Regions from separate parts of the Pseudoalteromonas issachenkonii genome, predicted to be linked through region 4. Evidence: predicted binding sites of a transcription regulator. Region 4 holds the regulator's gene; each other region holds the start of a gene.
The links. Region 4 encodes sigma-54, which starts transcription at its own class of promoters, with help from an activator protein. Its sites were predicted from a motif close to GTTGGCACGNNNNTNGNNT; they were not measured.
Positions count from the first base shown of each region.

Region 1 (7,740 bases), 1.1 Mb from region 4:
GGACGACATAAAAGATGTTGACCTAAATGGTAAAACTATAGCCTTATTTGGCATGGGCGATCAGCAAGGGTATGGCCAGTGGTTTCAAGACGCATTAGGCATGCTTCACGACGAAATAAATGCCCAAGCCATTACTCAATTAGGCTTTTGGCCGAACGACAGTAATTACGAATTTGAAGCATCAAAAGCCCTTACCGAAGACGGTAAACAGTTTGTAGGTTTAGCATTAGATGAAGACAGTCAGTACGAGCTAAGCGACGAGCGTATTGCCACGTGGGTAGAACAAGTGATGACAGAGTACGCTGAAACCCTATAACTCACTATTGCAAAGAGCGCTGCCATGCAGCGCTTTTTAATTCTTAACTATTCTACTTTTAACCAGTATTGGTTACGGTAAAAAAAGCCCACATAACCGCGCACTTCTAGTTTTTCGCCATTTTGCTGCGGTGTTAAACGCACGCTGTAGGTTTTACCATTATTGGGGTCGAGAATTTCACCGTCTTCCCAACTACCGTCACCCGCATAGGTCACATCTTCAATAATGGTCATCCCCAACATAGGCTGATTCTTTTTATCACCATCACACTCGGTGCAAAGTGCATCTTGCTTGGCTTTATTGAGTATTTTTTCAATTTTACCAGTCAGCACGCCATCTTGCTCAGTAATGCGCACGTACGACTTAGCCTCGTTGGTCTCTTCGTTAATAGTTTTCCAAAGCCCAACCGGTGTGGGGTTAGCAAAAACCTCAGAGGTGTTAAATAAGCTGCCCGCTAAAAGGGCTAGTAATAGTATTTTTTTTGATTTTTTAGTTAATAAATTCATCAAATTACTTTAAATATGAGTCAATAATGGTGCCATACTAACAATCCTTTATAAAACACTCTACGTAAAAATGCTTTAGGCATACAGCGTGGTATTACATATTTAAATAAAACGCCTTGCACAGTGCAATGTAGTCTTGACTGTAAGCATTACTTAACTCCCTTATGCATAGGGTGCTTTTACTTACTTCGCCATCATCAAAACTAAAAGTCATCAAACTGCGGCTAAAGGGCTTATTTGGCATAGCTTGTACTTGGCAGTGACGATTTAAATACAGCCCTTGCTGCTGTGCTAATGTTATAAATAACTGCGCCTCAGTGGTGGGTAAAATAAGATTAAAACGCGAATGTTGATGACTTAGTTGCCTAAACGCACCAAGCAGTTCTGCAAAGCTTAAACCATCGGTATGGCGAGCGGTATTTCGCGCTGCATTATCACCTTTTAAACTGTGATTAAAATAAGGCGGATTAGCTATAACACAATCAAATAAACCCACAGCCTCAAACTGCTGAATAGGCTGATGGTAAATACTAATATCCGGCCAAGGGCTTTGCTGGCAATTTTGTAAAGCCTGCTGGTAGGCGGCTTCATCAACTTCAACCGCGCTCACCTTTAAATGTGGCGCTCGTTGCTTACACATTAGAGCCAGTAACCCTGTACCTGTTCCTATATCAAGTAACGTATTTGCGTGGCTTAAATCAGCCCATGCGCCCAGTAAAATACCATCGGTAGAGACCTTCATGGCGCACTGGTCGTGCTCAACCTTAAATTGTTTAAATGCAAAACCAGACATTTTTTCACCTTTTCATTCACCAAGCAGGTTTAAGTGCGTATAATTAACGGCAATTGTCCCCTATTTTTGACACTCTATGCAATTTTCTGAATTTGATCTTGATGATAAGCTACTCAATGCTATTAATAAAATGGGCTATGAAACCCCCACTAGCATTCAACAACAAGCCATTCCTGAGGCGTTGCAAGGACGCGACATTTTAGCGTCGGCACCAACAGGTACGGGTAAAACGGCGGCATTTTTAATTCCGGCAATTCAATATTTAATGGATTTCCCACGTCGTGATCCGGGCTTTGCACGGGTATTAATTATGACCCCAACGCGCGAGCTTGCTTATCAAATTCATGAACAATGTGAGTTACTTGCAAAACAAACCCAGTTAAAAATTGGGGTGGTTACCGGCGGTATAAACTACGGTACACACAAAGAAATTTTTGAAAATAATAATGACATTTTAATCGCCACACCTGGGCGTTTAATGGAGTATTTGGAAACCGAGAACTTCCACGCAGAAAACGTAGAAATGCTCATTCTTGATGAAGCCGACCGCATGCTCGACATGGGTTTTCGTAAAGAAATGCTGCGCATTTGTGATGAAGCTAAAAACCGTCGTCAGTGCTTTTTATTCTCAGCCACCCTTGAGGGCGATAGCGTAGAATTATTTGCTGAGCGTATTTTAAACGACCCCGCGCTACTTGAAGCCGAATCATCACGTAAAGAAAAAGCTAAAATTCATCAATGGGTTCATTTAGCCGACGACTACCGCCATAAACTAGAGCTATTAGTTAACACTTTAAATGGCCCTGATGTTAGTAAAGCGATTGTGTTTGTAAAAACCCGTGAGCGCCTTGAAACCCTAATTGGTGAGCTTACTAATAACGGCGTAAAAGCTGCGTGGCTACGTGGTGAAATGCCACAAGACAAACGCATGAAAGCCATGGAAAACTTCCACAGTGGCAAAACCCGTATTTTAGTCGCTACCGATGTGGCGGCCCGCGGTATTGATGTAGCTGATATAAGCCACGTAATTAATTTTGATATGCCTCGCACTGCAGATGTATACGTACACCGTATTGGCCGTACAGGTCGCGCGGGTAAAAAAGGTATTGCAATTTCACTCATTGAAGCGCACGACATTGGCATACTTTACAAAGTAGAACGTTACATAGAGCAAAAGCTAAAACGCCGTGTATTTAAAGGATTAGAACCAAAGCATAAAGAAGCCAAGCCACCGGTTAAAAAGCGTAAAGATCCAGTAAAAATGAAAGCAAAGAAAAAAGCCAAAGCTAAAAAGAAAAAATAGCTTTAGCTTTAACACATTTAATTGAGCCGACGTTTGTCGGCTTTTTTGTGGCTTAAAAACAGTGAGTAAGCTATTCATAGTAATATGTAAAAAATACTTAGCTGAATAACTAATTAATAAAATAGTAATTTATTTCAAATAGTTAACCTTGGAATGAAACTTGTAACCCTATCGAATATACGAGTATTAAAACGCCGAGTAATGGCGTTGTTTTTTAGTAACACACTAAGGATATAGTTATGAGTCGCATTAAATTTACTATCGGTTTTATTTCGTTTTGTTGTTTATTTTTATTAGTCTCTGCTTTTAAAGTCAGTGCAGCAACGCATTTAGCTGTAGTTAGCAGTGTGGCTACACAACCTAATTTACAACAATCTATTACTCATGAATTGCGCACTAACCCAAATTTAAAGTTAGAAAAACTAAACGTATACGTTAATGACGGTGACGTTGAACTTAAAGGTGAAGCCAATAACGGTTTTGAACGCGCTCTTGCACAAAAGTTTTTAGAAAATATGGATGGGGTTAAAATCATTCATAACAAAATTAGTGTCATTTAATACAACTTTTTCTTAACCAATACGCTTAACTTATCCCTCAGCGCTGCTTGTTTCTCCAACACAAGCGGCGCTTTTTTATGGTTTGCACAATATAATTCACTGCAGAGCATATTCCCAAGCCAGTTTAAATACTTAATTAAATGCCTTTTAATTTACGCACCAATCGCGACGCTCATTGCAGCTGCTTATACTTTTGAAACCTTTGTTTATAGACACTTATTATAAAGCGCTTACATCAAGCTTGGGCTCTAGTTCGGCTGATTAAATAATCTATTTTGAGATGAGAAACCTTATCGATATAGTTTTATAATTGAGATGCTTTTAAGGCAGTTAGCGCAAGGCTTTAATTACTTCAGATTATCAATTGGGTCTGTTGTTCTTTCAAGGTTGAATTTGCAGTAGTCTGTTTGGTATTTAGCCAAGGGTTCTACCCAGGGACATTTACTCTTTGTTGGCTACATGGATGGTGGTAAGGAGCGTGAGCTGGACGCGGAAGCTTTGCTCGGTTTTTACTTATTATTACATGGATGTAAGCCAGTAGAATAACGCAGGAGCAGTTATCGAGCCCACTAGGCAACAAACCTCGCGTCGCGATTAAATAGCTCTTAGTTTGAACTAATTTTAATCCGCAAAGGTCAACAGACCCTTATATTATTTATTATAAAAAGCGCGTTTTACTTTGTAAAAACGCGCTGATAGTCAGTAACTATTTCCCAATGCTTTTACCTTCGGGGTTTTAAATTATTTACTCACCTTGGCTTGCATCAGTATTATTGTCACCCTCTTTATTTGCTGACTGCTGACTTATTTTATCGCTTATCATGGCATCGAGTTTTTCACCGCCCTTAATACCAAAATCCAACGTACGAATAGGAAACGGAATACTAATATCAGCGGCATCGAGTGCTTGCTTTACAGCCACAACTCCTTTGTGACGCACCGTCATAAAATCAGGCTCGCCAGGGTATTTGATCCAAAACCACACCAACAAGTTTATACTGCTATCACCAAAGCCTTCGGCATAAACAGCGGTTTCATTTTTGCGGATCACAAAGTCAAATTGGTTAATTTTGTCGACGATGACCTCACTGGCTTTTTCTATATCGTCAGCGTAAGAAATACCCACCGGCACTTCTATTCGTCTTACCCCTAAGGTGCTGTAATTACGCAGTACATTTCTAAATAGTATTTTATTAGGTACCAGTATCAATTGCCCGTAAAAGCTCTCTATTAGTGTGTTGCGCAAGTTTATTGAATGTACCGAACCAAACACATTATCGGTTTCTATGACATCACCCGCTTTAAACGGTTTACGAATTCCCATGGCAATACCCGCTATCAGGTTTTCGGTCATATCTTGAAAAGCAAAACCAATGGCAAGACCAACAATACCTGCACCAGCAAGCAGAGAAGTGACAGTACTTTTTAAGCCCATAAAATCAAGGGCAATAAATACCCCCACACTCAGTACAATAACTTTAAATATTGAGGCCATTAAATCGGCAATTTGCGTAGAGTCGAGCGAGCGACGTAAAACATTTTTCATTCCTTTGCCTGCCAAACGCGCAATAAATGAAAATAGAATGGCAATGATCACCGCAACAATAAAATTAGGGATATGGCTTATAACTACATCAAACCAACCGCCGAGCTTTTCTTCTATCAACTTTTCGGCTTCTGTAATTGAGGGAATTGAGAGCATTTATTTTATACCTTAGTTAGGGTTAGTAATCTAAGGTTTGCAAAAATAACGCCAGTATAAAAAAGCCATGCAATGCATGGCTTATTAAATACTTTAAAAAGTGTGTTAGTTTTGCTCTTCGCGTAAAAATACCGGTTCAAGTTCTTTGGTGGTTGCCTCTGGGCTAAAGTAATAGCCGGCCACAGTAAACTCTTTGAGTTGGCTTAATTGAGTCACTTGATTTTCAATGATGTAGCGTGCCATCATGCCGCGCGCTTTTTTAGCGTAAAAGCTAATCACTTTATATTGGCCGTTTTTACAGTCTTTAAAGTGTGGTGTAATAATGTGTGCGTTAAGCGTTTTTTTATCTACTGCTTTAAAGTATTCGTTAGAGGCTAGGTTTACTAAGTATTGTGCATCTTGTGCCGCTAATACGTCGTTAAGTTTATTAGCAATAACACTGCCCCAAAACTCATATAAGTTTTTACCCCGGCTGTTTTCAAGTTTTGTACCCATTTCTAAGCGATAAGCCTGCATTAAATCAAGCGGCTTTAATACTCCGTATAATCCCGAAAGTATACGTAAATGGTCTTGAGCGTAATCAAGCTGCTTAGTAGTGAGGGTATTAGCATCTAACCCGCCGTATACATCGCCGTTAAAGGCAAGCACGGCCTGTTTAGCATTATCGGTAGTGAATGGTTGTGCCCACTCACTAAAACGCGCTGCGTTGAGGCCTGCGAGTTTATCGCTAATTTTCATTAAACTGCCAATTTGCGCAGGAGTTAGTTCACGGCATACTTTCATGAGCGCTTCGCTGTGCTCAAGTAATTCAGGTTGAGTGAACTTATCTGTTGCGGGTGGCGTGTCGTAATCAAGATTCTTTGCTGGTGAAATAACAGTGATCATAGTTAGCTATTGACTTGTAAATTATTTAATGTCAATTTCAACATTAAATGAAACGAAAAGCACGTTTTGTTTAAAATTATCCTACCTAAAACTCAACCGTTACCGTTTTTTTATTGATAAGGACATAAGACCTATCAAGCATTGTCACACTGTTGCAGTATAGCTATATTAAGGTAGTTTAGATTTTCTTTTAACTTGCTTGGAATGAGGAAAAGCAAATGACTAGCGCTCTACAAAGGCTTAAACAACATTCTTCTATCGTGGCCGACACGGGCGATATAGAAGCCATAAAAAAACATCAACCTGAAGATGCGACTACCAATCCATCGCTACTTTTAAAAGCGAGCGAGATTGAAGCTTACAAACCTTATCTAGATAAAGCATGGCAGTATGCAAAAGAAACAGAGCAACAGCCTGCAAAACAGCTAGAGCTGGCTTGTGATTATTTTGCAGTATTACTTGGTAAAGAAATTAGTGAAATTGTACCGGGTTATATTTCTACCGAAGTTGATGCACGTTTGTCATTTGATACCCAAGCAACAATTAATAAAGCACACACGCTATTGAGCCTTTACGAAAAAGAAGGCGTAAGCAAAGACAAAATTTTAATTAAAATAGCGTCAACGTGGGAAGGTATTAAAGCGGCTGAGCAATTAGAAAAAGAAGGCACTAAGTGTAACCTTACTTTATTATTCAGCGATGCCCAAGCGCGCGCTTGTGCTGATGCAAACGTATTTTTAATCTCTCCATTTGTTGGCCGTATTTTAGATTGGCACGTGGCAAACGGTATGGAAAAACCAACCGATCCGCTTCAAGATCCGGGTGTGCAATCTGTACGTAGCATTTTTGAGTTTTACAAACGTCACGACTACAAAACCGTAGTTATGGGCGCAAGCTTTCGTAATACCGGTGAAATTATTGCCCTTACAGGATGCGATAAGCTAACAATTAGCCCTAATCTTTTAGAAGATTTGGGTAATTTAGAAGGTGCTGAAGAATACTTGCTAGCAAGTGATATTGCTAAAGAGCCAAAACCTGAGCCACTTAGCGAAACACAGTTCCGTTGGTTACATAACCAAGATGCCATGGCGACTGAAAAACTCGCTGAAGGTATTCGCTCATTTGCAGATGCGCAAGAGCAGTTAGAAGCACGCTTTAAAGCGATGTAACTAACCGCTGTTTAAGAGTTTAAAAACGTCGCTTATTGCGGCGTTTTTTTATACCTGCAATTTTATTTTAAATACTCGCCTTGTCCCCATTTAAGTGCTGTTCTCATTGATCTTCATCAAAATACCACCCGTTAGTAACAGTTTCGTCACATTTATATTCTATTTTATTAATAGCTGTGGTATAGATACTGCCGAGGTTCAAAAAGTGGTCAATAGGAGATAATCAATGGATAGCCTAAACGAAATAATAGAGATATTAGAAGGTTCTGATACATCGAAAAAAACCTCTCAAAAAAATAAAAAAAGAAAATGGCGCGAAATAGAAGCAATAAAAGATAAGCAACGTTTGCGCAAAGAACTACAGGAGCTTGACTATTTTGCGGATAGTGTTGCTATTGATGAGTTAGAGTTTTAACTAACATAAGCAACTAAAAAGGCTTTCATAAATGAAAGCCTTTTTTAATGCCTATTACCCTATACCTGCCAATTAATGGGCTGCGCCCCTT
Region 1 covers NZ_CP011030.1:2,772,206-2,779,945, forward strand. The annotation lists gene fldB (flavodoxin FldB) at 1-316, shown strand, start outside; gene PISS_RS12850 (DUF2147 domain-containing protein) at 364-822, opposite strand; gene PISS_RS12855 (tRNA1(Val) (adenine(37)-N6)-methyltransferase) at 917-1,615, opposite strand; gene srmB (ATP-dependent RNA helicase SrmB) at 1,692-2,918, shown strand; gene PISS_RS12865 (BON domain-containing protein) at 3,158-3,478, shown strand; gene PISS_RS12870 (mechanosensitive ion channel family protein) at 4,224-5,180, opposite strand; gene yaaA (peroxide stress protein YaaA) at 5,286-6,065, opposite strand; gene tal (transaldolase) at 6,284-7,234, shown strand; gene PISS_RS12885 (DUF3545 family protein) at 7,461-7,649, shown strand; gene ung (uracil-DNA glycosylase) at 7,709-7,740, opposite strand, start outside.
Region 1: a site for sigma-54 is predicted at 3,066-3,084, ahead of PISS_RS12865 (BON domain-containing protein). Genes of this name have one in related genera too.

Region 2 (7,740 bases), 230 kb from region 4:
CCAAGTAGGTGATGAGTTTATTGAGTACATTACTCCAATACTCAATAATGATCAGTTACTGGGTTATGTGTATATTAGGGGCAGCTTGGATAACTTAAATAAGCTTATCACTAAAAAAATTATAATTGATATTGCCATTATCGCTTTAATACTTATCTTCATCTCTTTGATTATTTTAAGGCTACAAAAAAGGATAGCCAGCCCAATAGAAAACTTAAGCTTGTTACTGCAAAACATAGCTAAAAATCATAACTACTACGCCCGGGCGCCTTTAACAAACTTAACTGAAATAACCCGGCTTTCTAACAGCTTAAATGTAATGCTGGCGCGAACACAAAGACAAATAGAGCGCCACGAAGAAGATAAAAAAGAAATTAAGCTACTAAACTCAAATCTTGAAGAAAAAGTAAGCCAACGAACCATCGCGCTCAGAGAAGCAAATAAAGAGTTGCTATCTACACTTGAAAAGATGCACCAATACCAAACTCAAATTGTTGAAAACAAAAAAATGGCTTCATTAGGGCAAATGGTGGCAGGTGTAGCTCATGAGGTAAATACCCCTATAGGGCTTGGGATCACCGGTTCTACTTTACTAAGGGATAAACTCGCGGAGCTACAAATTAACTTTCAAAATAAGTCATTGACTGCCAGTCAATTTGAGCAATTTACTAACGATGGCATTGAAAACTTAGACCTCATCTACAGTAGTTTAAACCGTGTCGCAGAGCTTATTTCTAACTTTAAAAAAGTGGCCGTGATTAAAGATGATGAAATCACTAGCACAGTTCACTTACAGCAGCTCATAAACGATACATTATTGTCTATGGGGCAAGAGTTAAGAATAAAAAATCCTAAAGTTCTTATAAATTGTCCAGCAGATTTAACCGTTGAAAGTAAAAAAGGGCCACTGCAGCAAGTTTTCCATCAACTAATTTTAAACTCCCTACTACACGGATTTGTAGCTGGCGGTGACAATGTAGTGCAAATTGATATTGTGGCAACAAACACAAAAACACAAATTACCTACACCGACAACGGCCTAGGTGTAGAGAGCAACATAAGAGCGAAAATTTTTGACCCCTTTGTTACTTCAAAACGCGGTCAAGGAGCCAGTGGATTAGGCATGCATTTAGTTTACAACTTAGTGACCCAGGCTTTGGCTGGAGAGATTGTGTTAGATACTGAGTATCAATCAGGAGCACGATTTATTATTACGCTATTTTAAAAAGTGAAATAAATCCGTTGCCTGCTCTTGAATTACGACTTTATGACCATACTAAGACAGCACTCATTGAACAGTTGTACCATTAATGCTGTATTTTCACACAATTAATGAACTTAATTGTGTTTAACATATCACATACATTGATGAAAAATTGTAAAGTGATATAATTTCGTTTTGAATTAGTCTGATTATTTTAAGTATCTTTAGGTGGTTGATGGATGTATCAATTATTAAAGGGAAATGGCTTCGACTTTATAATTCAAATTATACATCCAACGTTAAGTATCAATTAAGCCGCGGTTTTTAATAATACGTCAAAGTAGGTTTGGGCGCGCAGCTGTTTTTATCTAATTTGTTTTTACTTGTTAACATTTAGATATAATCCTATAATTCTAGTAGTCGGTTTTGATGATCACACCGATTTTAAAATAAAACACACTCCAAAAAGGTTAATTAAAAATGCAAACGCCAGTCATTCTGATCGTAGAGGATGAAGACGTAACTAGACTAAACCTCGTTAGTTTATTTGAAGCCGAAGGTTACAAAGTTATTGAAGCCATTGATGGCGATGATATGCATGATAAGCTTACAAATAACGATGACGTCAATCTTGTAGTTATGGACATCAACCTGCCAGGTAAAAACGGGCTTATTTTAGCTCGCGAATTACGCCAAAAACGCAAAGTTGGTCTTATTTTCTTAACAGGCCGTGACAACGATGTAGACCGTATTTTAGGTCTTGAAATTGGTGCTGATGACTATATTACTAAGCCTTTCAACCCGCGTGAATTAACTATTCGTGCTCGTAACTTAATTACGCGTACTGCATTAGGTGGTGAAGAGTCTGCTATTGAAACAAATGGCGTGATCACCTTTAACGGTTGGGAACTTGACGAAAACAGTCGTTGCCTTACTTCTCCAAACGGAGACGCGAAACGTCTACCTAAAGGCGAATACAGAGCACTGCGTTTAATGCTTGACTCTCCGGGTCGTATATTTAGCCGTGAGCAACTAATTAAACACATGACTGGCCGAGAGCTTCGCGCTAACGACCGTACGGTTGACGTAACAATTCGTCGTATCCGCAAACACTTTGAAAGCGACAACTCAACATCTGAGTTAATCAGCACCATCCATGGTGAAGGTTACCGTTTCATTGGTAAAATCGACAGCTAATTAGTTATTACTCTAATTGCTGTAAAAATAAATGAAGGGCCTGTTGTCCTTCATTTATTTTATCTGTTAACTCCTCAAGCCACACAGCTAACACTTCGTCACTTTGCTCCAGCGCCCCATGCTCCATTTGCTTTGCATGCAACTGAACATCATTAAGACCCACCGAACCAGCGGCACCTTTTAATTTGTGCGCAACCGATTTGTACTCTTCTCTATCAGCAGCGTTTAACGAAGCTAATAGCTCTTGTTGGTACTGCGGATTTAGCTTTGCGAACAACTGGCTACTGCGTTTAAATACTTCAACGCCCATCGAATTTACAAAGTCTTCAATGGTTTCAACATCCAACAAGTCAGTATTAATTTGATTTAATAACGCTTGATTGACCACTCGTTGAGGAGCCTCGGTTAGCGCTTGCTTAATGCCAAAGAGTTCAGCGAGCATATTATCTAACTTGCTTGTGTTTATTGGTTTAGCTAGTGCGCCTTGAATAGATATACCCTCAAGCTCTTCTTCAGCACTGCGAACATTGGCCGTTAATGCCACTATTGGTAGCTGATCAAAATGACTTTGAGCGCGAATTTGTCTTGCTACTTCGTCACCATTAATATCAGGCAACTGCATATCAAGTAATACTAAATCTAAGTCATCTTCAGTTTCGACAAACGATAAAGCATCTTCCCCCGTTTCAGCCCACAGCACTTCGTGTCCACGTTGCTCTAGTAGGTTAGTAGCAATTTCAGCATTAAGTGGCACATCCTCCACTAATAAAATATATAAGCTACGGCCAACATAACTATGTTCGGTAGGTGCACTACATAAATTCAGCGGAATTTGTACCGTAAAGCAGCTGCCCTCTCCTGGGGTACTATTAACCGTTATTGTGCCTTTCATTGCGCTTACTAACGCTTTGGTGACAGCTAAGCCAATACCTGAACCTATGGCATTGGTGCCTTTAAGATCTGGCGCTTTATAGTACATGTCAAAAATGCGTGTTAGTTGCTCTTGTGGAATACCTTCACCGGTATCGAGTATTTTAATAATAAGCCAAGGGCCATCTTCACGGTTTTCTCTGGCACAATCTAAGATTACGCTCCCTTGTTGAGTAAACTTAACGGCGTTATTAATTAAGTTCCACACCACTTGGCGTAAACGAGTCGGGTCAAGCAAAGCATATATGTCAAGCATGCCAGAACGCTTCACTTCAAACGAAAGCTCTTTTTGCTCAGCAATAAGGCCTGCAAAGTTAACTACATCGTTGATAAAGTCCGAAACATTAATTTCGTTGGCGGCAATATCTAACTGCTCACGGTCAATTTTATCTAAATCTATAATATCGTTGAATATGTTACCTAGCGTTTCGGCGCTTGAAAACACGGTATTACACCAACTGCGTTGCTGTTTGTTTAATTCGGTATCCAGTAGCATGCGCGTTAAGCCCACAATACCATTAAGCGGTGTGCGTAACTCATGGCTTAATGTGGCAATAAATTTCCCTTTATCTTTATAAGCTGTTTCCAGTGCCTGCGCAGCTTCTTTACGACTGGTTATATCACGGCCAAACGCAAGTAAACCAATGTAATCCCCTTGTTCATTAATAAAGGGAAGTTTACGCAATTCAAACCACCTAATTTCACCGTTTACTGAGTACTCCACATCTATAGTTAAACCTTGGTGCGTACGCTCAACCTGCTCATCGGTTCTGAGTACTTCTGATAAAAAGTGGCTTGGGAATATTTCTTCTGCGGCTTTACCAATAAGTTCGCCACTGGTTTTGCCCATTACCTCTTCAAACATTTTATTACAACCGGCAAACACCCCGTTGTTATCGCGGTAATAAAATAAATCCGGCGAGGAGTCTACTATTGAGCGCAGTAACATGCCTTGCTGTGCGAGTTCTTGTTGTGTTTTTTTACGCTCTGCAATTTCACGCCTAAGCTCTTCTATTGCTCGGTGTTTGGCATGAAAAGCCATTTTACGTTCGTCAATTTCAATATTTAAGCGGTTAATATTGTCTTTGAGGGTTTGATTTAAAAGCTTCTCTTGTTTTGTGGCACTATCTAAATAAGCATAAGAGGCATCAAGTTGCCGAATAGAGTTTAATAATATGCTGATAACTAAAGGAGAAACAACCGAGGTAAAAAATACCACGGCGAGTATATCAACCAAGTTTACTTCGCCTATGGCAACGTAATAAAACATACTTGATAAAACCAGCGATATTGTTAGTAATAATGCATAGCAAATAGCAGCAGTTTTAAACTCACCAAAACGAGTTATTGAACTGGAAAGAACTCGAACCCACGGGTTCAAAGAAGAATCAGTCATATATCAGTTTTTCTCTTAGCTAAATGCTTAGGGTCTGTTGACCTTTCAAGGTTAAAGGCTAATTTTAGCATTTTCTATCAGCTATTTTCATGTTGTGCGACAAAAACAATAAAATTTCATGTTTGGTGTTATTTGCTGCATTTCAGCAAATCTTTATTTAGTGTAAAATGCGGCGTTTTAAATATTGCAAATAACGAGTAACGTATCATGCAAAAAACTATGCCAGATATTGCTAACACGGCTGCCGCATTACAAACAGGTAAATTAGACTGGGTAGGTATGGGCGATATAGAGCTGCCTTTTATTTTTGAATCTCTTGATTTAGCTCCAGTTACCGTTAATGCAAAAGCACGCGCCTTTGTTAATTTACACAAAGAAGATGCTAAAGGCATTCATATGTCGCGACTATTTTTAGCGTTGGATCACCTCTCAACTGAGCAACAGGTCAATCCACAAACCTTAGCACAAGCCTTAGATACCTTTATCACCAGTCATGAAGGCTTAAGTGATAAAGCACACATTGAATTTAAATTTGAATTGCCGCTACGCCGTAAGTCATTACTTAGTGGTAAAGCAGGTTGGAAAAGCTATCCCATTGTACTTACCAGCACTATAAATCAAGGCGTTATTAGTTTTGAGCTCAGCGTTGATGTGACTTATTCATCAACTTGCCCCTGCTCTGCAGCACTGGCTCGCCAATTAATTCAAAACGCATTCAGCGAAAAGTTTTCTCAAGAAACACTCACTCAATCAGAAGTTTTAGAGTGGCTTGGAACAACTCAAGGCATTGTAGCAACCCCGCATTCACAGCGTTCAATTGCTAATGTTAAAGTTAAATTAGCAAATAACATTAAACAGTTTGATGTGGTTAACTTAATAAACTTACTAGAAGGTGAGCTAAAAACACCAGTACAAGCTGCGGTAAAACGTGAAGACGAACAAGAGTTTGCTCGCTTAAACGGTCAAAATTTAATGTTTTGTGAAGACGCAGCACGAAAAATTAAAACGACGTTAGAGTCAAAAGAGTTTAGCGATTACTTCCTGCAAATTAACCATTATGAGTCTTTACATGCTCATGATGCAGTTGCGATTGCCGTAAAAGGTATTGAAGGCGGTTATAAAGCATAATAGTGCTCATCCCCATTCGTTAATAAAACAACCATAACAACTATTTAGGCACATAAATTGCTTTAGAAAAGCAGTGTCAATTTGTTGTTATGGAGTTACCGTATGGAATTCGCTTTATTATTAATATTAGTGCTAGTTGTTGGGGCATCTGTCGTTGCGTCAAAATTTAATGATGACGGCGGAAACCCTTATCCTTTTACTCGTAAGCAAAGTGTATTTACCCAAGTAGAAGGAGCGTTTCTGAATTTATTAGAGCGCGCTGTTGGCGATCAATATAAAATTGTTAGTCGCGTTAAACTAATCGATGTGATTGACTGTAAACAAGGCCTGTCTGTCAAATCTAAACGTGCGGCAATGACTAAAGCAAAAAATAAGCAGCTCGACTTTGTTTTAGTAGATAAAGAAAAAATGACCATAGTGGCTGCGGTTGACTTAGTTAATAACGCCAATAAAGATGGCCACAAAGCACAGCGCGACTGGTTTGTTAATGGCGCATTGGAAGCCGCAGGTATTCCACATATTCGTATGAAAGTGAAGGCAGGCTACCGCCCAAGCGAAGTACGCGATGCAATTATGTTTAAATTAGGTAAGCCAGCGGCATCTAAACCTTCACGACCTACGCGTGCTAGAGTTCATAAACCGGCGGTACTGTCTCCTTCTCAAGCAAAGGCACAATCAACAGCCCTTGCTGAAATATAATCAATAAGTTTATAAAGTGCGGGCTTTTTAAGCTCGCATTTTTGTTTGTTTTACCCCACGTTATTTTTTGCAGTATAATCATCGTATTCAAACTCAGGAATTTAACACTATGAATGTTGGTATTATTGGCGCAATGGAGCCAGAAGTTAAAATTTTGCGCGAGGCGATGCAAAATCCACAAGTTTTAACCAAGGCTGGTTTTACTTTTTACACAGGCGAGCTTGCAGGCAATACCGTCACTTTAGTGCAATCAGGTATTGGTAAAGTCGCTTCGACAATCGCAACCACATTACTTATCGATAACTTCAATCCAGATTGTGTTATTAACACTGGCTCTGCCGGTGGATTCGACCCATCACTAAACGTTGGCGATGTAGTAATTTCATCTGAAGTACGTCATCACGATGTTGATGTAACAGCGTTTGGTTACGAAATTGGCCAAGTACCACAAATGCCAGCAGGTTTTACTGCTCACCCTAAACTTGTAGAAGCAGCCGAGCAAACAATTGCACAAATTAGTGAAGTAAAAACCCTTGTTGGTTTAATTTGCACTGGCGACTCGTTTATGTGCGACCCTGTTCGTATTGAAAAAGCACGCAGTGACTTCCCTACAATGCTAGCAGTAGAGATGGAAGGTGCATCAATTGCGCAAACGTGTTTTGCACTTAATACACCATTTGTTGTTATTCGCTCAATGTCTGATATTGCAGGCAAAGAGTCGCCGCAATCATTTGAAGAATACTTAGAAACAGCCTCTATAAATTCATCAAAAATGGTCGTAGCTTTACTTGAGAAATTAACGGCGGTTACGCTGTAAATGCTCAATAATATTGTTCAAAATCATTTGGACTTTATTGTATTTATTTGTGCGCTCCTTGCTGAGCGCTTTTTACCTTTAGTAAGTTGGTATCACCCTAACCACATACTCTCTGCTATTTTTAGCGCTATAAGCCAGCGTATTTATAAAAAAACAGACACCAAGCAATATCATTATTTAGCAGCCTCAATGGCAAGTACGCTTATACTTAGTACTGTGCTTATTATTGTAGTTTTACTGCTTCAGCTTGCCTTTTACCCCGAGCTGTTATCAGGTCTTATTTTATATTTATGCCTAGAAAACAGTAGCCTGAATAAAAAAGCGATACGCATAGCTAGGCTAGTCAAAAAAAATCAAAAATCGACAGCA
Region 2 covers NZ_CP011030.1:689,701-697,440, reverse strand. The annotation lists gene PISS_RS03195 (ATP-binding protein) at 1-1,225, shown strand, start outside; gene arcA (two-component system response regulator ArcA) at 1,685-2,401, shown strand; gene arcB (aerobic respiration two-component sensor histidine kinase ArcB) at 2,409-4,727, opposite strand; gene folE2 (GTP cyclohydrolase FolE2) at 4,935-5,855, shown strand; gene PISS_RS03175 (DUF2726 domain-containing protein) at 5,958-6,554, shown strand; gene mtnN (5'-methylthioadenosine/S-adenosylhomocysteine nucleosidase) at 6,664-7,371, shown strand; gene PISS_RS03165 (cobalamin biosynthesis protein CobD/CbiB) at 7,372-7,740, shown strand, end outside.
Region 2: a site for sigma-54 is predicted at 5,900-5,918, ahead of PISS_RS03175 (DUF2726 domain-containing protein). Genes of this name have one in related genera too.

Region 3 (7,740 bases), 1.4 Mb from region 4:
AGAAAAACTTTTCCCAAGGTAACATGCTCACCACTGAAAATTCATTAGATTGGATGATTTCTGGTCCTGGATTTTTTGAGGTTTTACAGCCTGATGGCAATATTGCCTATTCGCGTAACGGCCAGTTTACCACCGACGGTGAGGGGCGAGTTGTAACTTCGGGTGCCGGTTACGTTGTTCAGCCTGAAATGAATGTGCCTGATGATGCACAGTCAATCACCGTATCTCAAGATGGTGAAGTGTCAGTTCGAATTAAAGGTCAAGCCGAAAACGTGGTTATTGGTCAAATTACTATTAGTGATTTTATCAATCCGTCGGGCCTTGAGCCTATAGGGCAAAACCTTTATACCGAAACTGCAGTAAGTGGTGCACCTGTTCAAGGTAACCCGGGGGTTGAGGGCTTAGGTACAATTATTCAAGGTTCACTTGAAACATCAAATGTAAATGTGACCGAAGAGTTGGTTAATTTGATTGAAACTCAGCGAGTTTACGAAATGAACTCAAAGGTAATTTCAGCGGTTGATGAAATGATGAGCTACATCAATCAACAATTATAGTCTTGGGGGATTGTATGCGTAATATCATGTTATTTGCAGTAGGGACTTTACTGTTAAGCGGTTGTGTATCTACACAAAATAATGAAGTAGTGCAGGACGATCCCTACTATGCACCTATGTATCCTGAGCCTAATATGGAGCCAGTGGTAGCAACTGGCTCTTTATTCAGTACTCAGTTATCGAATGACTTATATGCCGATAAGAAAGCACTTAGAACAGGCGATATCATTACGGTTAAATTGCAAGAGTCAACCCAAGCCACAAAAGCGGCTAAAACAGAAACAGATAAACAAACAGATGCTAGCCTCGATCCTGTTATTGGTTTAGGTGGTTTACCGGTTAATATTGGTGGCGATAGTATTCAATTTGGGGTTGGTAGTGATGCGTCGTTTAAAGGTGACTCAAAATCAAATCAATCAAACAGCCTAGTTGGCGATATTTCGGTTAACGTGATGCGAGTATTACCAAATGGTAATTTAGTGATTCGCGGTGAAAAATGGCTAACGCTAAATACCGGTGAAGAATTTATTCGCTTAGAGGGGTTAGTGCGTCCACAAGATGTTAATGCTGATAATACCGTTGAGTCTAATCGTATTGCGAATGCGCGTATTCAGTATTCAGGTAAGGGTCAAACTCAAGAGGCACAAAGCCCGGGTTGGTTAACGCGTTTCTTTAGTAGCTCATTGTTTCCCTTTTAGAGGACATTCAACATGAATGGTTTTAAAGTTTTTTGTTTTATGGTGCTACTAGGCTGGCAATTTACTGCCAGTGCTGAGCGAATTAAAGATGTGTCTATGGTCGAAGGGGTGCGCTCAAACCAATTAGTGGGCTATGGATTGGTTGTTGGTTTACCGGGTACCGGAGAGCAAAGCCGTTTTACCGAGCAAAGTTTTAAAGGCATGCTTAATAGTTTTGGTATTACACTACCTGCGAGCTTAAAGCCAAAAATTAAAAATGTTGCAGCAGTCGCGGTTCATGCAGAACTCCCTCCATTTAGAAAGCCAGGGCAAACTATAGATATTACTGTGTCATCGATTGGCAGTGCTGGCAGCCTGCGCGGTGGCACATTATTACAAACATTTTTAAAAGGGGTTGATGGTAATGTATACGCTATTGCACAAGGGAGCTTAATTGTTGGTGGCTTAGGTGCTGAAGGCCTAGATGGCAGCCGAGTCGTTATTAATACGCCAACCGTAGGGCGTGTGCCAAACGGTGCCACGGTTGAACGTGCCGTTAAAAGCCCATTTATGCAAAACGATTATATTACCTTTAATTTAAACCGTCCGGACTTTACAACCGCAAAACGTTTAGAGAAAACCATAAATGATTTAATCGGCCCAAATAGCGCACAAGCACTCGATGCCGCCTCTATTCGGGTTGTTGCGCCACGAGATGCCTCACAGCGCGTATCGTATTTATCAACTCTTGAAAACTTAGAGTTTAAGCCTGCGGATACTTCGGCAAAAATAATTGTTAACTCACGTACCGGCACTATAGTTATTGGAAAAAATGTAAAATTACAACCTGCGGCAATTACACATGGTGGCCTTACTGTGACCATTGCTGAGCAACAAAATGTGGCGCAGCCAAATCCTCTAGCAGAGGGGGAAACAGTGGTTACCCAACAAAGTATTATTGACGTTAATCAAGATGATTCACGTGCTTTTGTATTTGACCCAGGTGTAAGCCTTGATGATTTAGTTCGTGCTATTAATGAAGTTGGCGCTGCCCCTGGCGATTTAATGGCGATTCTTGAAGCACTTAAAGAAGCCGGTGCAATTAACGGTCAGCTTGTTGTAATTTAGTTTTATAAGATTCTAGACCCTAAGCCCTAGGGTCTTTAACCCTTAACCTTTCATCCTTAACCTTTCATCGCTACTCTTCTTTTGGCTCAATTATTGCATTTAACTAGGTATTATTAATTATTGTGTCAAAAAGCTGATGGAAACAAATCATCTAGATAAGCAAAACTTTTTTGATTTAGGCAACTTAGACTCTTTGCGTCGAGATGCTTTAAACAGCGGTGATGCATCAACCGATGCATCTAAAGCGGCGTTAAAAAAAGCGGCGGCACAATTTGAAGCTATCTTCACCCAAATGCTACTGAAAAGTATGCGTAAAGCCAATGAGGCTTTTGAAGACAAAGAAAGCCCATTTAATGCAAGTGGCGTGAAGTTTTTTGAAGAAATGCACGACCAACAGATGGCTACAGAGCTTTCATCAAATGGCTCTTTGGGACTTGCAGATTTAATTGTGCAGCAACTATCGCCAGATGGAAAAAACTTTATGCCAGGCTCTGTTCTTCGTACAACGTCTGATTTCTTTAGTGACCAACGTGCGGGTAGCACCTTACCTCATCAAGAAAACCAAAAGGTCACTGAAAAAGTGCCGCTCGTTGATTCAACTGAAAAAAGCGAACAAAACATAGCGTCTGGCACATTTGAAAATGCTGAGGAATTTGTAAGCACCGTATGGGAACACGCAAAAACAGCGGCTAAGAAAATTGGTTTAAATCCGGCGGTTATGGTTGCGCAAGCAGCATTAGAGACTGGTTGGGGTAAACATATTATCAGTAAAGGTGATGGCAATAGCTCAAATAATTTATTCAATATAAAGTCAGATAAAAGTTGGCAGGGCGAAAAAGCCAGTAAGGTCACTTTAGAGTTTGAGCAAGGCGCTGCAGTTAAAAAGCAAGCAAGCTTTAGAGCGTATGACTCAATAAAAGATAGCGTGAATGATTTTGTGGATTTTTTAACACAGAACCCTCGCTATCAAGATGCATTAAACAATACAGCAAAGCCGCACAAATTTTTAGACTCTTTACAGCAAGCCGGTTATGCAACCGACCCTAACTATGCAGACAAAATAAAAAGAGTGCTTAACAGTAACGAGTTAAAGAATATCGCCACAAGCGTTATCCGCCAAGGAGTAGAGTAACATGTCGTTTAATTTATTAAATATTGCTAATTCAGGAATAAGAGCAAACTCTGAGTTATTGCAAACGACAAGTAAAAACATCGCAAACGTTAATACTGAAGGGTATGTACGAGAGCGCACTGAATTTACTACCATGATTGATAATCAGGTGGGCCGCGGTCAAACGTACCGGTTATTAAATGAGTTTGCACAAAAGCAATTAAACCGAGATACCTCAAATAAAAGCTTTTTTGATCAATTTGTTAGCGAGGCGAGTCGGGTTGATCAAATTTTTTCAGAAAAATCAAACAGCTTATCAACTAGTATCAACTCGATGTTTAACAACGTGCAAGAAGCACTTAACCAACCTTCATCTACGGTTGCTCGTTCATTGGTGATGAGTGATGCGCAAAATCTGATTGATCAAATGGACCGGCTTGCAGGTATTGTTTCAGAGCAAAAAGCAGTGGTTAATGAGCAATTAGAAATATTTTCTGAAGAGGCGAATACGTTAATCGAAAGTATTAGTTCGTTAAATCAAGAAATTGCGGGTGTTCATGGCACTAAAAACGAAGCAGATGCTAGCTCAGCTTACAACGAGCGTGATAAAGCAATACGTGATTTATCAAAACTAATTGATATAGAAACACTCGATGGCCCTAATGGTGAAAAACAAGTATTTATGGGCACAGGTGAAGCGGTTGTTATGCAAAATGGTTCATTTAACTTGTTTTCGATTAGTGGCGATCCCGATGCCAATTTTAAAGAGTTACGCTTAGATGTAAATGGTGGCCAAGCCGTTCCACTAGAAATAGATCCCACTAAACTCAAAGGTAAAATTGGTGGCTTATTGGCATTTAGAGACGATATTTTGGTGCCTGCACAAAATCAAATAGGTCAGATGGGCATTGCGCTTGCTGATTCGTTTAATCAGCAAAACCGTTTAGGAATGGATGCAAACGGTGAGCTTGGAGGCGATATTTTTGATATCCCAACGGTCAGTGCTTTTGTTTATCAAGCAAATACCGGAACAGCTAATATGTCAGCAACCGTTGAAGCTGGTAAAGGCAGTGAACTACCAGCGAGTGATTTTGTGATCACCTATACGGGGAACCCTAACGAAGTAAGTATTCAGCCAATAGATAATAAAGGCGAGCCTTTAGGCAGTGCATCGTTAGCTGTTATTCCACCGAGTGGCATTATTGACTCTGCGGCAATCACCAGCGGGGAGTCGTTTGGTTTAGAGCTAAACGTAACCGGAGCCGGTAATGCCGGTGATCAATTTCAGATAAAACTTAATAGTGGCGCGGCTGGCAATATATCGCTGACAACAGGTCGAGGAGAAGACATTGCATTGGCCTCTCCAATTAGAACAGCAGACGGGCTTGATAATACAGGCACTGGGACTATTTCACCGGGTGATGTGAGCGATGTAACTACCGGCAGTTTTACAAACCCTTTAGGCTTAGCAAATGGTCCTATTAACATTGTTAAAACTGCTAATGCTAACGAATATCAACTTACTGATGGTAATGGTACAACCACGTTTACGGTTACACCGCCTGCTAACAATATTTTGGCGCAAGCGGGGCCTCCTTATGATGGCTATGGTTTTGACTTTAATATTGAAGGGGTACCGGCTACAGGAGATACCTTTAATTTAGAATTTAATGAAGGCGGTTTTGATGATAACCGTAATGGTCAAAAACTCGCTGACTTACAAAATAGCGATTTAGTACGTCAAAATGTGGTAGCAAGTGCCTCAGCCGATAATCATAAAACCTTGAACCAGGCCTATGCTGGATTAGTAACCGATGTTGGTGTAGTAACCAGTCAAGCAAAAACCAACGGGGCGGCATTTGATGCTTTAGCACAGCAATCAGAAGCCTGGTATGAATCGTTATCCGGCGTAAATTTAGATGAAGAGGCAGCTAATTTGCTGCGTTTTCAGCAATCTTATGCTGCATCGGCTCAAGTACTGTCTGCAGCACGTTCTATTTTTGACACTTTACTGAGTGCGGCGAGGTAATTATGCGTTTATCAAATAATTTAATGTATCAAAATAACATTAATAAAATACTTGAGAATCAACAAAATGTAGCTGGTGCGCAGGAGCGCGTTACGACAGGTCAAAAATATTTGAGTACCTCAGAAAACCCTGCTGCTATTTCGCAGGGTATGTTGTACACCAATAAAATAGAAACTAATGAGCAGCTGACGAAGAATATTAACCAGCTAAAAGGGCGTTTAGAAACCGAAGAAAGTTTATTACAAGGTATGAACGACACTATTTTAGAAGCGCAAATGTTAACTATACGAGCGGGCAATGGTTCGTTAGATAAAGGTGATTTGGCTTCGGTTGCCAGTGAACTAAAAGAATTGCAAAAATCGCTGCTTAACTTAATGAATAGTCAATCTGAAGGGGGGAAATACCTTTTCTCTGGCTATCAAGACGATATTCAAACTTATACATTTAATAGCACTAATGGCAAATACGAATACCAAGGCGATCAAGGCCAGCACGAAGTAACCATTGCAAAAGGCGTTGAGATCAAATCAAGCGATAATGGCTTTAATGTATTTGAACGAGTTGATGCACGTCTTGATGTGGTATCGAATGGTGGAGCGCCATCAGGCGGTATTACCGCTGGAACTGTTTATGTTCAAAATCAAGGTGAGTTTGATCGTTTTCATAAAGATAATTATAACTCAGACCCAGATCCGCTTATTTCTCCAACGATCAATACCTATAACGTTAATGTGATCCCTGGTGCGACCCCTTCATCGCCTGATCAGTATGAGATATTACGTGATGGTAATCCTCTTGTACCACCTGTGACTGGTGAAGTAACTGATGAGCCGATTGAATTTGCCGGTATGGAAATTCAACTTGAAGGTGTAGCACCGGGGCAGCTTGATTTTACCCTTGAGAAACCAAGCAAAGAAAATGTATTGAATACACTAGAAGATTTGATCATTAGCCTAAATGACGAACAACTTGATGAAGCGCAAATTAACCAAGCATTATCGGATGGTTTAATTCAGCTTAAAAATGCTAGTGAACAGATTGTATTTACACAAGCTGGTTTAGGTGGACGGATGAATGTGGTTGAGCGTGTGACCGATTCAAACAGTGCACTGGATATTAATAATCAAGAAAATAGATCCAGCCTGATTGAGATTGATGCCGCTGAAGCCATCAGCGATCTTACTAAACATGAGTCTGGTTTACAGGCTTCACAAGCGACTTTTGGTCGCTTGGCTAAACTTTCATTATTCGATTATTTATAAATACTATCCAAGGCAGGTTATTACTTTACGAGAAAAGTAGGTAATAACTTGCCTTAACGAAGCGGCAAAAAACTGTCACCCCCTTTTTATCTTCTGTCAAAAAATCGCTAACTTCTAATTTAAAGCCGCAATAAGTGTTATTTAGTTGTTTTAAAACATAAGGTTAATCTTTTTTTACTAGTTGGCACAACTAATGCATTTAGCTAGTTATAGAAAGTGTGGTTTTTGCTTAAATATTTTGAACCACATTCTGATTGAAACTAGGAGATGGTAAAATGGCTTTAAGCGTAAATACAAATGTTGCATCACTTAATGGGCAACGCAATCTATCTAAATCTAGCATGGCACTTGAAACCTCAATGCAGAGACTATCATCTGGTTTGCGTATTAATAGCGCAAAAGACGATGCTGCAGGTTTACAAATTGCCAACCGACTAACTTCTCAGGTTAATGGCCTAACAGTTGCTCAGCGTAATGCCAATGACGGTATTTCAATGGCGCAAACCGCTGAGGGTGCGATGCAAGAGTCTGCAAACATCTTACAACGTATGCGTGACTTATCACTGCAATCAGCGAATGGTTCAAACAGTGCGGTTGACCGTGCATCCCTGCAAAAAGAAGTCAGTGCACTGCAACAAGAGCTTACTCGAATTGCAGACACCACCAAATTTGGTGGCACCAGCTTACTTGATGGTACCTTTGGTACAAAACAATTCCAAGTGGGCGCAAACGCGAATGAAACCATTAATGTAAGCTTACGTAATGTAGCAGCAGATTCAATTGGTGCGCATGAAATTAAAGGGCCAGGCAACGCCGCAGATGCAAATACTAGGCTTGGCGATGTACAAACGGTTAACTTAGCGACCAACCATGGCACCAGTGCTGATACAGTTAACATTAATGGTACAGATATTGTTATTGCCGGTGGGTCCGGTGCGGCTGTAATTGCAGATACAATTAATAAGTCGGGTGCAGG
Region 3 covers NZ_CP011030.1:2,480,059-2,487,798, reverse strand. The annotation lists gene flgG (flagellar basal-body rod protein FlgG) at 1-557, shown strand, start outside; gene flgH (flagellar basal body L-ring protein FlgH) at 572-1,255, shown strand; gene PISS_RS11545 (flagellar basal body P-ring protein FlgI) at 1,268-2,362, shown strand; gene flgJ (flagellar assembly peptidoglycan hydrolase FlgJ) at 2,499-3,494, shown strand; gene flgK (flagellar hook-associated protein FlgK) at 3,496-5,502, shown strand; gene flgL (flagellar hook-associated protein FlgL) at 5,505-6,764, shown strand; partial or broken gene PISS_RS19160 (flagellin N-terminal helical domain-containing protein) at 7,040-7,450, shown strand.
Region 3: a site for sigma-54 is predicted at 2,443-2,461, ahead of flgJ (flagellar assembly peptidoglycan hydrolase FlgJ). Genes of this name have one in related genera too.

Region 4 (7,740 bases):
AGCTAAAAGTATCACTTACGATATCGAGCAGCAGTTAATTAGCGCAGAAAAAGACGAAAACTCAACAGACCGTGTACACACTATTTTAGTCCCTGTTGAAAATAAAAAAGAAGATGATAAAGGTCAACCATGAGCACATTAAAAGCAGAGCTATTAGCTAAAAGCTACAAAGGTCGTGAAGTTGTAAAAAACGTTGGCCTAGAGGTTGAAGCTGGCAGTATTGTGGGGTTACTTGGCCCTAATGGTGCAGGTAAAACCACCACTTTTTATATGATTGTAGGCCTTGTGCCTAGCGATAAAGGCAAAATATCAATTGATGATAAAGATATTACTTTATTACCGATGCACAGCCGAGCGCGTTTAGGGATTGGTTATTTACCGCAAGAGTCGTCTATTTTTAGAAAGCTGACTGTTTATCAAAACTTAATGGCTATCTTAGAAACACGTAAAGAATTAAATAAACAACAACGCGAAGATACCTTAAATAATTTACTTGATGAATTTAGCATTCAGCATATCCGCGATAGTCAAGGTATGGCTTTATCAGGTGGTGAACGTCGCCGCGTTGAAATTGCTCGCGCGTTAGCAGCAAACCCTAAATTTATCCTTTTAGACGAACCCTTTGCGGGGGTTGATCCTATCTCAGTATTAGATATTAAAAAGATTATAGAGCATCTTAAAAACCGAGGAATTGGCGTATTGATCACAGATCACAACGTACGCGAAACTCTTGATGTTTGTGAAAAAGCCTACATAGTTTCTCATGGGGAGTTAATTGCATCAGGCACTCCAGAATATGTATTAAACGATAAAACAGTACGCGATGTTTATTTAGGCGAGCAGTTCAAGCTCTAATATGTGTGTTATTCCACTAAGCATCTGCTAAGATTAATTATACTTAGGTCTGTTGACCTTTCAAGGTTGAATTTGCAGCAGTCTGTTTGGTATTTAGGCAAGGCAGAGCCTATGTGGTGTGGTATTCCCCATAAATAGGCGATAACGCAGCATCAATGCCAAACAGGCGCTGCCCTTCGGGTTCTGCCTAGGGACGATTTACTCTTTGTTGCTCGGTTTTGACTTAGCCCACTAGGTTACAAACCTCGCGCCGCAATTAAACCGCCCCTAGTTTGAACAAATTTTAATCCGTAAAGGTCAACAGACCGTAATTTAAAAGGATTGTTAGAGATACATGAGGCAATCATTACAGCTGCGCATGGGCCAGCAACTTACAATGACTCCACAGTTGCAACAAGCAATTCGCTTATTGCAACTCAGTACATTGGATCTCCAGCAAGAAATTCAAGAAGCGCTCGATAGCAACCCCTTGCTTGAAGTTGAAGAACACGATTACAGCGAAGACACTGCAGGTAAAAACGAACAAAAAGCCGATAACGATGACTTAACGCTAAGTGCCTCAGCTGACGATAAACCTAGCGAGTATGAGCAAGATAGCGGCGAAGCAATGACCAAAGACACTATTAGCGATGATATGGCTATGGATGTTACTTGGGATGAATATATGAGCGCTGCGCCTGCCTCTTCATCGGGCCCAATGCCAGAAGATGAATCTATTTATCAAGGCTCTTCGACTGAAACGCTGCATGAGTATTTAATGTGGCAACTTCAACTGACGCCGTTTAGTCCTACCGATGAAGCGATAGCTATTGCAATTGTAGAAGCTGTAGACGACTCAGGGATTCTAACCCTTAGCTGTGAAGAAATATTAGAAAGCTTTAACCAAGAAAACGACGGCGAAGATGAAGTTGAACTTGACGAAATAGAAGCGGTACTAAAGCGTATTCAACTATTTGATCCAGTGGGAATAGCCGCGCGTAGTTTACAAGAGTGCTTGTGTATTCAGCTAAATCAATTTGATAAAGACACACCTTTTTTAAACGAAACAAAAATGATCTTAACCGATCATATTGATTTACTTGCTGCACGTGACTATCGCACGTTAATGAAAAAAACAAAGCTTAAAGAAGATGAGCTTAAAGAAATCATGACGTTGATTCATACGCTCAGCCCAAAACCGGCAGACACTATTGTCAGAGAAGAGTCTGAATACGTTATTCCTGATGTGTCGGTTAAAAAAGTTAAAGGTCGTTGGGTAGTTGAATTAAACCCAGATAGCATGCCTAAGATCAGAGTAAATAGCCAATATGCAGCTATGTCGCGTACGGTTAAATCAAGTGGTGATAGCCAGTTTATTCGCTCGCACTTACAAGAGGCTAAATGGTTTATAAAAAGCTTAGAAAGTAGAAATGACACGCTACTTAAAGTAACCAACTGTATTGTGCAGCAGCAACAGGCCTTTTTTGAACACGGTCCTGAGGCTATGAAGCCTATGGTGCTTAACGATGTGGCTGAAATGGTGGAAATGCATGAGTCGACTATATCGCGTGTTACTACGCAAAAATACATGCATACACCACGTGGCATTTTTGAGCTTAAATATTTCTTTTCAAGCCATGTAAGTACTGAAAATGGTGGCGAATGTTCATCAACAGCAATACGTGCATTAATTAAAAAATTAATCGCTGCAGAAAACTCAGCTAAACCATTGAGTGATAGTAAAATTGCAGATATATTGGCAGAGCAAGGAATTAAAGTAGCGAGGAGAACCATTGCAAAATATCGCGAATCTCTAGCTATTCCCCCGTCTAATCAACGTAAAAGTTTGATTTAAGGCGTACAACAAAGAGGAAAATGTTTATGCAACTGAATTTAACTGGTCGCCATGTAGATATTACCGACTCGCTTAGAGACTACGTAAATAGTAAATTTTCGAAGTTACAGAGGCACACTGATCACATAACGAATGTGCACGTTATTCTCGATGTAGAAAAACTAAACCAAAAAGCTGAAGCAACCGTTCATGTTAGTGGCGCTGAGATTTTTGCCTCTACTGAGCATCAAGATATGTATGCCGCTATAGACTCGCTCATTGACAAGCTAGATCGTCAAGTAATTAAACACAAAGAGAAACTTGCTCGACACTAACACTATGAAACTAAGCTCACTTATCTGTCAGGACTGCAGTAAAGCTGCGGTCCTTTTTAATAGTAAAAAAAGAATTTTAGAATTTATCAGTGAATTGGCTCACAATAAGCTGCCCTATTTAACACAACAAGATATTCTTAATGCATTAACTGCAAGAGAAAAGCTTGGAAGTACAGGCATTGGTCGAGGCATTGCTATTCCACATGGTCGCATGAGTGGTGCTCAAGAGCCCCTTGCTTTGATTTTAGTGAGCGAAACAGCTATTAATTTTGATGCGATTGATAACCGACCGGTTGACATTTTTGTCGCGTTAATTGTTCCCGATGGCGATAATCAGCAGCATTTGAAGACGCTAGCCACGATTGCTGATAAGCTCAATGATAAAGAATTTTGTAAACAGTTACGCGCCGCCAAATCGGATAGCGAACTGTATCAGGTTATCGTCAGTCAATCGTAGTAATAAAGAAAGGTGATAAATGGAATTAATAATTATAAGCGGTCGTTCAGGCTCAGGTAAATCTGTGGCGTTACGCGTTGTGGAAGACTTAGGTTATTATTGTGTAGACAATATTCCACTTAATTTATTACCATCATTAGTGCGCAGTGTTTCCGACAGTTATAATAAAATTGCCGTGAGTGTTGATGTGCGTAATCTACCTAAAGAGCAACAGCAGTTTAATGAAATCATTGAATATTTACCTGGTTTTACTAAACCAACGGTATTTTATTTAGACAGTGACGATCAAACATTAATAAAACGTTTTTCAGAAACGCGACGTCTCCACCCTTTATCTATTGATTCTTTGCCGCTTGATTTAGCCATAAAAAAAGAAAAACAACTACTTGATGTATTGATTAACCGTGCTGATTATATGATTGATACCACGGATTTAAGTGTGCATCAGCTTGCTGAATCTATTCGTGAAAAAATACTCGGAAAAAAAGATAAACAACTGATCATTACCTTTGAGTCATTTGGTTTTAAACACGGCATCCCTAAAGAAGCAGATTACGTATTCGATGCCCGTTTTTTACCAAACCCGCATTGGGAGCCTGAACTTAAGCCACTTACGGGGCTGGATCAACCAGTAAAAGACTACCTAGCAAGTCACAGCATAGTGCAAAAATTTACATGGCAAATTCAAACATTTGTGCAAACATGGCTGCCGCATTTAGAACGAAATAACCGCAGCTACTTAACCATTGCAATTGGCTGTACCGGTGGGCAACACCGCTCTGTTTATTTAGCGCAAACCATTGGCGAAAGCTTTGCAATGAGTCATCCTAATGTAAAAATTCGCCACCGAGAACAAGAATAAAATCAAAGCTTGCGAGAACATGTCATGCGCTTAGAAAATACATTTTTAATAAAAAACAAATTAGGATTACACGCTAGAGCGGCGACAGTATTAGCTCAGCTTTCTGTGCAATTTGATGCCACAATCACTTTATTTCAAGATGACAAACAAGCCGCTGGCGATAGCGTGCTGGCACTTATGTTACTCGAAAGCAGCCAAGGCAAAGAAGTTAAGGTGGTATGCGAAGGCCCCGACGCTGAGCCTGCACTTAGCGCAATAGGTGAACTCATCGACCAACGATTTAATGAGCAAGAATAAAAAAGTTCATTATTAACTCATCATCCTAAGCTTAGGTTAATAGTGGTTGAGGTAGTTTGCTCACATAAAGTAAGATAAACTAAAATTGAATAGCATTTATACCCTTCCAGCATGTAATACAATTTAATTAAGGACGCCAATGCCTGAAGCTTTAGAACAAGATATTCCACTACAACAACTAAAACAGGTGACTAAGTCACTAAATAGTGGTCAATTTGTTCAAGTTAGACGCATGCTGGCAAAAACGGCGCCTTGTGATACCGCACTTCTTTTAGAATCATCCCCGCATAAAATTCGCCGTATGCTCTGGCAGCTTGTTGATCCTGATGTACAAGGTGATGTGCTTGAAGAGCTGTCTGAAGATGTACGTTTGGGCATTATTGCGCAAATGGCACCCGAGCACATTGCTGCCGCAACCGAAGACATGGGCCATGATGACTTAGGGGAAGTACTACGTAGCCTACCTGACACCGTTTATAAAGATGTTGTTAGCGCTATGGATATTCAAGATAGAGAACGTGCAACGCAGGCTTTATCGTATCAAGAGCGCTCTGCTGGCGCATTGATGAATATAGATACCGTTACTATTCGCCCCGATGTGACTCTAGATGTGGTACTGCGTTATATTCGCTTACGCGGCGAATTACCTGAGGGTACAGATGACTTATATGTGGTTGATGAAAATAACTGCTTTTTAGGCGCCCTATCGCTGAGCACTTTATTAACCAACCCCCCTGAAAAAATTGTTCATGATTTAATGGATGAAGACTGTGAGTCTATTCCTATTTCAATGGATGAGAGCGAAGTTGCACAATTGTTTGAGCGTCATAACTGGATATCGGCACCGGTTGTTGATGACAACGCACACTTGCTTGGGCGGATCACCATTGATGATATCGTTGATGTTATTCGTGAAGACGCTGAGCACAGTTTACTGGGTTTAGCGGGTTTAGATGATGAAGAAGATACCTTTGCACCTGTGTTGAAAAGCTCTAAAAAGCGCTCAATTTGGCTGGGTGTAAACTTACTAACTGCATTGCTGGCTGCAATTGTGGCGAGCTTTTTTGAAAACACCTTAGCTATATTACCAATTCTTGCTGTGCTCAATGGTATTGTCCCGTCAATGGGTGGGGTTGCAGGCAGCCAAACCTTAACTTTGGTTATTCGCGGTATCGCGGTGGGCCATATCAACCAAACTAACCAACGTTTTTTATTATTAAAAGAACTCGCTATCGGCGCGATTAACGGTATGGTTTGGTCTATCCTAATTGCCGGTGTCGTTGCGCTTTGGCAATGGGATTTCAAACTCGGTGGTGTTTTAGCGTTTGCTATGTTTATGAATTTAGTTGCAGCAGGTATTGCGGGTGCTAGTATCCCACTATTGCTTAAAAAAATGAAAATAGATCCAGCACTTGCAGGCAGTGTGGTACTAACCACGGTAACTGATATTGTTGGTATATTTGCCTTCTTAGGTACTGCGACTTGGTTATTGATTTAATCTTTTTATAAACAAAAACACCGCATCAATACGCGGTGTTTTTGTTTAAGCCGATAGTTACTTTACATAAGTTAAGGCTACTTAGCGCGCTGGCGATTACCACCTACCTTAGGTTTAGTGTTGGCTTTTTTAAACTGGCTAAAGCCAGTATGACGAGTCAGCGCAGGACGACCGCCCTTGTTACCTTTTCCGCCTTTGGTTTGTCTTTCATCTCGCCCTTCTTCAGGGACTAAACAGTTAGGTCCTTTACCAATAAGCTTGGCTTTGCCCATGTTACGCAGGGCTTCGCGGATCATTGGCCAACCGGCAGGATCGTGATAGCGTAAAATTGCTTTATGCAAACGACGTTGGCGCGCTCCCTTAGGCACAGGTACTTGCTCCGTATTATTTTTAATATTACGTAGCGAGTTCATTTCTGTGTGGTAAATGGTGGTAGCGTTGGCCATCGGTGATGGATAAAAGTTTTGTACCTGATCAAGCTTAAAATCATTCGATTTCAGCCACAAAGCCATGTTTACCATGTCTTCATCTTTAGTCCCCGGGTGAGCAGAAATAAAGTATGGAATTAAATACTGCTTTTTACCCGCTTCTTTTGAGTACTTATCAAATAACGCTTTAAATTCATCATAGGCGCCCATACCCGGCTTCATCATTTTTGATAATGGGCCGTCTTCTGTGTGCTCGGGTGCTATTTTTAAATATCCACCAACATGATGGGTTACTAGCTCTTTAACGTAACGAGGATCACGTACTGCAAGGTCATAACGCACGCCCGAAGCAATTAAGATCTTTTTGATCCCTTTGACCTCACGCGCTTTTTTATATAAGTCGATAGTGGGTGTGTGATCGGTATCCATATGCTTACAAATATCAGGATACACACATGACAAGCGACGGCACGTACTCTCTGCTTTTTTACTGGTACAACGCAGTTTGTACATATTTGCAGTTGGCCCACCTAAATCAGAAATAACCCCAGTAAAGCCCGGCACTTTATCTCTAATTTGTTCAATTTCTTCGATAATCGATTCTTGTGAACGGCTTTGTATTATGCGCCCCTCATGCTCGGTAATAGAACAAAACGAACAGCCGCCAAAACAGCCGCGCATAATATTTACCGACGTTTTAATCATATCGTAAGCAGGGATTTTATTATCGCCATAACTTGGATGTGGTATACGCTGGTAAGGTAAACCAAACACGTCATCCATTTCCTGAGTTTCAAGCGGATAAGCCGGCGGATTCACCCAAATAGAACGATCGCCATGACGCTGAAATAACGCCCTTGCACAACCTGGGTTGGTTTCTTGATGTAAAATACGTGATGCATGGGCATACAAAGGCTTATTAACGCTAACCTGCTCAAATGCCGGCAGTTTAACGTAAGTTTTTTCCCACGGCTTAGGACAAGCAGGCTGGATGGTAATTGGTTTTGCAGCTTCTGCTTGTAAATCGATGCCGGCTTGCTTAAATTCTGATTTAGCACAGCCCACATCATCCGCGCCATAAGGATTAGGAATAGGGTCTATTTTACCAATTTTATCAATGGCTGTTGAGTCACTGCCACGCCAACCAGGTAAAGGCTCTTTACGAATAACTGCCGTGCCTCTAACATCCTGTATG
Region 4 covers NZ_CP011030.1:457,337-465,076, reverse strand. The annotation lists gene lptA (lipopolysaccharide transport periplasmic protein LptA) at 1-133, shown strand, start outside; gene lptB (LPS export ABC transporter ATP-binding protein) at 130-855, shown strand; gene PISS_RS02110 (RNA polymerase factor sigma-54) at 1,190-2,689, shown strand; gene hpf (ribosome hibernation promoting factor) at 2,716-3,003, shown strand; gene ptsN (PTS IIA-like nitrogen regulatory protein PtsN) at 3,008-3,460, shown strand; gene rapZ (RNase adapter RapZ) at 3,480-4,322, shown strand; gene PISS_RS02090 (HPr family phosphocarrier protein) at 4,347-4,619, shown strand; gene mgtE (magnesium transporter) at 4,759-6,117, shown strand; gene PISS_RS02080 (YgiQ family radical SAM protein) at 6,195-7,740, opposite strand, start outside.